DNA from 2 places in the Bermanella marisrubri genome. Region 1 is predicted to be linked to the other one. Evidence: riboswitches for the same ligand, from Rfam matches in the RefSeq annotation. Region 1 holds a riboswitch; the other holds the start of a gene.

Region 1 (5,020 bases):
TTCACATTAAGAGAAACAAGCGCTGGATTTCCTTTTTGTTCATATACTTTGGCAGTATAGTCATCCCGAGGATCGTTTCCGAAGAAGAAGCCTTTTACTGCATAGTCCTCGTCGGTAATGTTTTTACCTACAATGCTCATTTCAATATTTTTCAGCTTGTAATGTATCGAGGCATTCCAAAGCTGGTAAGACTCTGATTTGTTATCATGGCTAGCAGAGTAATAGAAACTGTCTTTTAATTCTGTTTCGAGTCTAAATGCAATATTTGAAGAAAGGTTGTAGGTGCCGGCAAGAAGTGCGGTGTATGATGGCGCATAAGCCTGCGCGCGATCACTTTTATCTACGGTTATAATATTGTCGTCAGCATCTGATGATTCAAAGTTATAGTCCGTTAGTTCTGTTTCTAGTATGCCTACAGCGGCGTCAATATTGATCTTGCTATTTAGTTTCCAAAAAATCTGTGCTTCTAACCCTAGGTTTCTTCCATTGGCGGCGTTGGCATAATAGTCTACGAACTCGGGTTTTCCGTCCTCTAAATATGAGTAGGATTGTTTGATTTGCTGGTCCTCTCGTTTTGTATAAAAGATACTGATAGACGTTGTTGCTTGATCTTTTAACAAAGAAGATTTAATCCCAGCCTCTACGGTGTGGTTAATTTCAGTGTCATATCTTCGCAATTCACTTGCTAGTTCGGTTTCACGGTTGACGCTGCCTGCTTTAAAGCCTCGGGAAAGAGTCGCGTAGGCTAGGCTATTTCCGGATACTAGAGTTTCATATGATATTTTCCCGCCCCAGAGTGTTTCTGAGTCATCCTCAATGATGTTGTTGCTGTCTACAAAGTCATACTCGCTTCGTTCGATGCGTAAGCCATAGGTCATTGTTGTTGTATCGTTTACATGGCTAGTAAGCTCAGAATAAATAGCACTGGAATTCGTTTCTATCTCACTCGTGTACGGAGAAGATAGGAATGTATATTTACGATTAAGCTCGTTCGTTTTGTTTCCAGCGAAGACTCCGAGAACCCAGTCTGTTGTGTTGTAAAAGAGGCGGCCTTTATCGGTAGATAGCAGCCTTATATCTAGTGAAACGCGGTCAGACTTTCGATTGTATTCATCGTACCCGCTGTACCCGTCATCGTCAGCCAAGCAGGGGCCAAGTGACGTGTCGCAAGGATCTGGAGTATATGTAGGATTGTCGGAATTGAAAATATATGTTCCATAAGCCCAGTCATCATCATAAGCATATGTTGAGTCTGTTTTACTGGCACTTATTTGGCTTTCTAGAATAAAAAATGAATTGCTTCTGTTTTGAAGTTTTACGCTGATTGCATTCGTATCTTGCGTATCTTCTCCAGGTTCATCGCTGTAGGTGACTCGGGTATTATCCAAGCTAAACGCATCATAGCCGTTATTAATATCGGCTTTGAAAAAGGTTAGGCTTAAATCATTGTCAGGATTAATTTGCCATGCGAGCTGAGCGCGTAACAAGGCTTCGTCAATATTATTGGTATCGTCGCGATCTAAAAAAGCGTTGGTAATGTAGCCGTTGCTTTCGTATTTGTTCAGGCTGATGCGGCCTTGTATGTTTTCTGAGAGACTGCCTGAAATGGCTGCTCCGATTCCTTTACTGTGATAGTTACCAACTTTTGCTTCTACATAGCCTTCTGTTTCTTCAGTCGGCTTATTGCTTTCAATGTTAATCGCTCCCGCAAGAGCATTTGCACCAAAAGCTGTTCCTTGTGGACCGCGTAAAATTTCAACTTGCTTGACATCAAATAGGGTGGCTGCACCGCCCAAGCCTGTCATGTCCACACCATCAATGAGCAAGCCCACTGATGGGTTGAAGGGATCGATAAATTGACTGCGTTCACCGATACCTCGAATTTGGAAGTAACGTGCACGTGATGAACTGCCTGCAAAGTTCATGTTGGGTGCCAGAGCAAGAACATCTTCAAGGTGGTTAGCGTTGCGGTTATCGATGTCGGCACTGCCGACAATAGTAATCGAAGAAGGGATCTCCATTACATCGGTCTGACGAAAGTCCGCTGTTACTTTAACGGCATCCAGTTCAGTTTGGTTGGCTGTTTGATTGATTGTCTCGCTGGCGATGGATTGGTTGGCTAGAGTAATGCTGGCCAATAGAGGGATTAAGCTGTGTTTCATTGGGTCTTTTCCAAAAGTCTTTTATTGAATAAGGCCCGGTAAAACAGCGTAGGGTGAAATAGATATTACCCTGCTAATAAAGCGGTTTTGTCCATTCCTACGCCGGCATTAACCGGATCAGGTTCTAGGGGTTCGCTGATTAACAGTCATCTCAGGCCTTTAGAATGGCCTCCCCCTGGATAATTCTTAGTGTACTACTCGGGTATGTAGTATAAAAGTATTACAGTGAGTTGGATATGAATGAATTGTTATTTTAGCGAGAACGCGGTATCACCCAATTGAGCGTTTTCTAACAAGATGGTGTTCTTGTCGCCATGTCGGTCTACTATCAGAAGTTTTATAATGAGGAAGTGGTGGTCTTTTGCGAACCAAATGTGAGTTTTTTCTTTCTTATTACGATGATTAGTTTGAGCGACTTTAATCGTATTTACTTGGCCAATTGAACTGTCAAAGGTTTGCTTGCCAACTACTTCAAAAGTGTATTCTCGTATGCGCTCTTTGTAGGCTACTTCATAAGATAATTGATTCATTCCCTGAGCAAGATCTATACGCATCTGCTCTTGGTAGCTGATGTTGTCGAGAATGTTGTCGGCTAAATCGTATTCTGATTTTTGATCTTTATCTAATAATACTGAGCGGTTTTCCCAGTCGAAGGTCTTGTTACGACGTTTTTTCGAAAAGAATCCAGATGTCTTGTATTGGTAATCGAGCGGCTTGATCTGTTCCTCTAGAGTGAATCGAGATCGCTCGCTGAAGTCTGCAATGGAGGAGTAGGCCTCAAAGCTAATTTGCCATTCATTATTGTCGGTTGTTTTGAGTTCACGGGTGGCGCTTACTGAAATAGGAAACCAACCTGCCTCATAGGTGGCTGTGTACTTGGCTGTGTAAGGTGTGAGTAAGTTGCTTAAGGAAGCTGTATTTTCGGTTGGCGAGGATTCTTGTGCTGAGTGGGCTATGGCGCTTGTGAGTATGAGTGTCGTTAATAATGAGAATCGCACAGCGTCCTGCCTTTTAGTTTTTATGCTGGTTTTGGAATCGAAGCCAAATTAACAGTAGCAAAACTAGGACAGGTGGAAAAGGGAAGAGTTTATTTCGAGGAAAAGAAAAGTCTTGGCGCAGGAGAGTGCGCCAAGATTGTGTTCGCAATTACGCTGTGGTGGGGAGTTGAACACCCGTTTCTGGCATGGGCTCATTGTCGAAGTATGCGTCCCCTTTAATCATGCTGATACGGCCCTCCACGAACCACTTTACAGCAATGGGGTAGATTACGTGCTCTTGCTGCTGAACGCGTGTGCGCAGTGTTTCTTCTGTATCATTTGATGTAACAGGTACCACGGCTTGAATTACGTTAGGGCCACCATCTAGGTCTTCGCTAACGAAATGCACGGTTACGCCGTGCTCGTTGTCACCATTGTCCAAAGCTCGTTGGTGGGTGTTTAGGCCTTTGTACTTGGGGAGTAAGGATGGGTGAATGTTAAGCATGCGTCCTTTGTAGCGACGGACGAAGTCGGGCGTTAGGATGCGCATAAAGCCGGCAAGAACAACGAGGTCAGGCTCGTAGTTGTCGATTTCGCGCATGAGATGAACGTCAAACTCTTCGCGGCTAGCATAATCCTTGTGATCGACCACTTGAGTGACGATGCCTATCTCTTGTGCCCTATCTAAACCAAGCACCCCTGGACGGTTGCTAATTACTGCAACCACTTCGGCATCGACTTCTTCGCTGGCGCATGCTGTGGCTATAGCAGACATGTTACTGCCAGAGCCTGAAATCAAAACCACGATACGAGCTGGTTCTGGTTTTTCTGGGGTCATGTTATGCCTCGTCCACGCCTTTAACGATAACTTGTTCGTCACCATCGTTCGCAGCTTCGATCTGGCCAACGATAGTAGCGGTTTCGCCTTCGGCATTTAGGATGTCTAGGGTTTGCTGTGCATTATCTTCAGAAACAACGACGATCATGCCTAGGCCGCAGTTAAAGGTCAGGTGCATTTCATGCCAATCGATGTTGCCTTTTTCTTGCAGCCAGTTGAATACGGCGGGGCGTTCCCACTTAGCTGGATCGAGTATGACTTTAGTGCCTTCTGGTAGTACGCGAGGAATGTTTTCGTACACACCGCCACCCGTAATGTGGCAGATTGAGTTTACTTCCACTTGTTCTAATAGTTTTAAAATTGGCTTAACGTAGATTCGAGTAGGGGCCATTAGAGCGTCACCTAATGTTTGGCCATCTAAGTCTTGGCTTAAATCGGCATTGGCAACTTCTATAACTTTGCGAACGAGTGAGTAACCGTTAGAGTGGACGCCAGAAGACTTGAGGCCGATGATTACGTCGCCCTGTTTAACTTTGCTGCCATCAATGAGCTCTTCTTTTTCGGCTACACCCACGCAGAAGCCAGCAAGATCATAGTCATTGCCGTCGTACATGCCTGGCATTTCTGCTGTTTCACCACCTACTAAAGCACAGCCTGACTGTAGGCAGCCCTCGCCAATTCCAGTTACAACATTGGTAGCCACGTCAACGTCTAGTTTGCCAGTGGCGTAATAATCTAGAAAGAATAAAGGTTCTGCGCCACACACAATTAAGTCATTCACACACATCGCAACCAGATCAATACCAATTGTATCGTGCTTGTTTAGATCCATGGCTAAACGGAGTTTAGTGCCGACGCCGTCAGTACCTGAGACTAGAATGGGTTCTTTGTATTTAGTTGGTAGGCTGCAAAGGCCAGCGAAGCCACCTAGGCCGCCCATCACTTCAGGACGACGGGTCTTTTTAACAACGCCTTTGATGTTGTTGACCAATGCATTGCCCGCATCAATGTCGACACCGGCATCTTTGTAGCTAAGAGACTTA
Region 2 (5,020 bases), 610 kb from region 1:
CCACTTTGTCGCCCACTTGTCTTTTGACTGTCCATAAAAAGAACCGACGCATGGCATTGGGGTAGCGTTTACTGACTTTGTACAAGGCCCGTTGTAAGAAAATGTTGCGCTTGCGGGCTAGGTTAAATACCCATTTTTTGGGCATAATGAAGCCTAACCATTTTGATAATGCATCGAAGGCTGGTACAGAAAATACATAAGAAGGTGAACGTTGCAGCATAGTAATTTCTGCACAGTCTTCAGCCATGGCAGGGACTAAAGTAACGGCTGTGGCACCACTACCAATAACCACGACTTTTTTACCTTTATAATCTAAATCATTGGGCCAGAATTGAGGATGAATAATTTGTCCTTTAAAGCTATCTTCATTGGGGAAGCTCGGGCGGTGACCTTCAGCGTGATTGTAATAACCGGTACAAGGTACAAAAAACTGGCATTCTACTTGTCGCTGCTGTTGGGAGTCATTGTCTTCTAGTGTAAGGGTCCAAGTTTGTTTTTGAGTATCCCAGTCAGCATGAATAATCGAAGTCGAGAATTGAATCTCATCGTAGACAGAGAATTCTTTGGCTGTATCTTTTATGTAGTTTTTGATGCTGGTGCCATCAGCCAGTACAGAAAGATCATGCCAAGGACGGAAGTCATAACCAAAGGTGAACATATCACTATCACTGCGAATGCCTGGATAGCGAAATAAATCCCAAGTGCCACCAATATCATCACGACGCTCTATTACCGCAAAACTTTTATTCGGACATTTTTGTGCAAGATGGCATGCCATGCCAATACCTGACAATCCTGCACCACCTATGATGACGTCATAAAACGGAATGGCCATGATGAATCCTCGTTTTTTTTATTGTATTGAGCCTATTTCGACCTTAGAGCAAGCGGGAATCGTTGTCTATATGCTATTAGCTCAATGAATTGGCTCTACCTACGATCAAGTGTATACCGAAGACGCATAACGAACCGTCACGCTACTTAGTTGAGTATCAAACCGTTTGAATTATGGATTATCTGGTGGTTGTTTTTTGAACAGGTATATCACTCAGTTTATATATTTTGACAAGGTTAATGTACAAAGCGAGAGCTTGCCTTTATATTGCACCACGATGTTAACTATCTGATTAATAAGGGATAAGTATGGTAATTGGTAATAAGGCCATAGCATGTGTGCTATCAATGGGATGTTTGGTTGGATGTGGCAATGGTTCAGACTCTAGTACGGAAGATAGCAGTCACAATTCTGGGTTCGATTACATCGGTAAGACAGAGGCGGCGGTATTAACGCAAGCCGAGAGCTTAACCATAGGTGCGTCTGTTGATACCGCATTTAAGGCATTTTTGTCTGGCACAAAGGTCACCACTGACTCAGATATTTTTATAGAGCCTGCTTTGTTGACGATTGATACTGCCACAGATTCTTTAGCCTCTGCCATGGATAATTATTCAGATACGATTGAGTCTTATGTTGGCAAAGATCAGATTCCCGAAGACTCCATTGGTGGGGAATGTGGTGGCACCGTTAGCGCTAGTGGCGATTACTTAAATTTCAATTTTACCGCTAACGACTACTGCGAAACTATTAATAATACACCCATTACTGCCAATGGGTATGCACGATTGTCAACCAATACTCATACCAAGTATCAAACATTTTATTTTGAGCAATTTACACTTGAATTCAATGGTGTTGAGATAAAGCTAAATGGCCGAATGGGTGCTGGTGAGATTGATGAGAACAATAATGAGCTCAAAGCTTATGCCAATCTCAAGGTAGGGTCTTTGTCTCAAGCGATTAACTTTGTTCGCATGTGTGATTCAAGCAATTCCTGTGAAATTGATGCAGAACTTAAGGCTGCAGATGATCAAGTGTACAGAATAGCAGATTTGAGTATCGATCAATCTCAATCTTATGCATCTACTTGGACTGGGGTAGGTAAAATCTACCTAGCGGAGTTTGGCATGTTATCACTGGCCTTTGATGATCTAAGTTACTGTAATAATGGTGAAATTAGAAGCGGGAATGTTTCTGTTTTAGATGCCGACTCTAATTCTATCGAATTAACCTATTCGCAATGTGGTATAGATCCACTTGTTGAATTTACTGATGAATCAAACTGAATAGAGATTCAGACCCAACAAAGAAAAGGTTGATACCTACAAAAGCAGTGATACACTCTGCTTACGTTGTTTTGTGATAAGCAAAACATTAGCTCACGGGGTGCCCAATGTGCCATGCGCATAAGGCTGAGATTATGACCCGTAGAACCTGATCCGACTAGCATCGGCGTAGGAATGAGCTAAATGTAATAATCCAATGTTGAATGGTGAGTGTTGAGTTGTGAGTTTGTTTTAAGCAAGCCCCCAATTCCACTTTAGTCATTCAAAACTAAGCACTCAACACTCAAAACTGGACTGTTATATTTACCTATCTCTCTATCCAATTACTGAACGTAATGGATAGTCCTCGTCCTTGCTAGTGGTACTTATGCCAAAAGTAAGGAGCCACTATGCAAACCAATGATAAACAACAAAATCAAACGGCGAGCAATCAAATTGCAGCCCATGCTATTCCTGATATTGCTGACAATAAAATTACTCTGGGCCCGTTGCCTGCAAGCGAAAAAGTATATGTAACCAGCCCAAATCGCGATGATGTACGTGTGCCTATGCGTAAAGTGAGTTTGACTGATGGCACGCACGTGACGCTTTATGATACATCAGGTCCTTATACTGACAATACGGCTCAGATTGATGTGCACAAAGGTCTGTCCACAGAGACACGTTCTGCTTGGATTGACGAGCGCGCGGATACGGAATTTTATGAAGGCCGTGATATGAAGCCAATTGACAATGGAGTGACTGACGAAGCTCAGGGGCAGCGCTTTTATAACCCGCTATTACAGCGCCAACCACGTCGTGCAAAGGCGGGGAGAAACGTCAGTCAGATGCACTACGCCCGACAGGGATTGATTACACCAGAAATGGAATACGTGGCCCTTCGCGAAAATCAAATGCGCGAAGCTTTAGCTAACGAATTTACCACAGAAGAGCGTCAGGCTCGCTTAAAAGGTAATGACTTTGGTGCCGCTATACCGGATGTCATCACGCCTGAATTTGTGCGCGATGAAATCGCCAGAGGTCGGGCTATTATTCCTGCAAATATTAACCACCCTGAATTGGAGCCAATGATTATTGGCAGAAATTTCTTGGTAAAAATTAACGCTAATATCGGTAACAGCGCCCTGACATCTTCTATTGAAGAAGAAGTAGAAAAGATGGTTTGGTCAACACGCTGGGGTGGCGATACCATCATGGACTTATCAACGGGCAAGTACATTCACAGTACACGTGATTATATTGTGCGAAATAGCCCTGCTCCAGTGGGTACGGTTCCTATTTATCAAGCGTTGGAAAAAGTAAATGGTGTGGCGGAAGACCTTACTTGGGAAGTATTCCGCGATACTTTGATTGAGCAAGCAGAGCAAGGTGTTGACTACTTTACTATTCATGCCGGTATTCGCTTGGCTCATATCCCACTCACTGCGGATCGAGTCACGGGTATTGTTAGTCGTGGTGGATCAATTATGGCGAAGTGGTGTATTTATCATCATAAAGAAAGCTTTCTATACGAGCATTTCGAAGATATTTGCGAGATTATGAAAGCCTATGATGTAAGTTTTTCTTTAGGTGATGGTTTGCGACCTGGTTCATTGGCCGATGCCAATGATGCTGCACAATTTGCAGAACTAGAAACCCTGGGTGAGTTAACTCAAATTGCATGGAAGCATGATGTTCAAGTCATGATTGAAGGTCCTGGACATGTGCCTATGCACATGATCAAAGCGAATATGGATAAACAACTTGAGTGTTGTGATGAGGCTCCGTTCTATACGTTAGGACCGTTGACCACCGACATTGCTCCTGGTTATGACCACATTACTTCGGGTATTGGTGCTGCAATGATTGGTTGGTATGGCTGTGCCATGCTTTGCTATGTCACGCCAAAAGAACATTTAGGTTTGCCAAATCGTGACGATGTAAAAACTGGCATCATTACTTACAAGCTGGCGGCCCATGCAGCGGATGTTGCGAAAGGTCATCCAGGAGCACGCTATCGTGATGATTTGCTGTCTAAAGCGCGTTTTGAGTTCCGCTGGCAGGATCAATTTAATTTAAGTTTAGATCCAGAAACTGCACAGTCTTTCCATGATGAAACCTTGCCAAAAGACAGCGCAAAAGTAGCGCATTTTTGCTCCATGTGTGGTCCCAAATTCTGCTCTATGAAAATCTCACAAGAAGTCAGAGATTACAGTAAGGATGAAATCGAGCAGGGCATGCAACAAAAGAGCGAAGAGTTTAAAGCTCAAGGTGCTCAAGTCTATGTTCCTGTGGAGGAGGATGCATAGTGAATCAAATTGCCATCGTTGGTGCTGGAATAGCTGGAAGTTTATTGGCATTTCAGCTGATTCGACAAGGTAAACGGGTCACTATATATCAACCTGAGATCACACAAAAAATCTGCAGCCAAGTGGCTGCAGGCATGCTTGCGCCTACCTCAGAATTGGAACAAGGCAGTGAACAGGTTTTTCAATTGGGCTTACGTAGTATTCAATTGTGGCCTGAAATTATTGAGACCTTGAAAACAGAAACAGGCCAGCCTCTTTATTGTGATTTAGCGGGTACTTTGGTCATTAGTCATAGCCAAGATCAAGCCAGTTTGAAGCAGTTTTATAATAGTCTTTCTCACAAGCTTGGAAAAGATACTCAAAGCTTTTGTCAATCAATGCTGATTACTGAAAAAGAATCGGAAATTAACGGTTTTCAACATGGTTATTGGTTACCACACGAAGCGCATATTAATGCGTCTCTAACGTTGAAAGCATTGCATGAATATATACAACAAAATGGTGAGTGGATAGCAACGGAAGCAAACTGCATTGAACCAAACAAAGTTGATGATCGAAAATACGACTGGGTATTTGATTGTCGTGGTTTACAGGCCAAGAAAGACATT

Evidence for each region. Region 1 has a riboswitch for thiamine pyrophosphate ahead of HF888_RS08635 (TonB-dependent receptor). Riboswitches for the same ligand answer to the same signal wherever they lie in the genome.
Region 2: it holds a riboswitch for thiamine pyrophosphate, as region 1 does, so the genes downstream of both, thiC (phosphomethylpyrimidine synthase ThiC) here and HF888_RS08635 (TonB-dependent receptor) in region 1, are expected to answer to the same signal.

What each region holds. Positions count from the first base shown of each region.
Region 1 is NZ_CP051183.1:1,873,956-1,878,975, reverse strand. Features, by position in the region: gene HF888_RS08635 (TonB-dependent receptor) at 1-2,162, opposite strand, end outside; TPP riboswitch at 2,240-2,348, opposite strand; gene HF888_RS08630 (DUF3108 domain-containing protein) at 2,411-3,160, opposite strand; gene purN (phosphoribosylglycinamide formyltransferase) at 3,309-3,977, opposite strand; gene purM (phosphoribosylformylglycinamidine cyclo-ligase) at 3,979-5,020, opposite strand, start outside.
Region 2 is NZ_CP051183.1:1,265,526-1,270,545, forward strand. Features, by position in the region: gene HF888_RS05805 (flavin-containing monooxygenase) at 1-835, opposite strand, end outside; gene HF888_RS05810 (hypothetical protein) at 1,144-2,124, shown strand; TPP riboswitch at 2,211-2,316, shown strand; gene thiC (phosphomethylpyrimidine synthase ThiC) at 2,514-4,412, shown strand; gene HF888_RS05820 (FAD-dependent oxidoreductase) at 4,412-5,020, shown strand, end outside.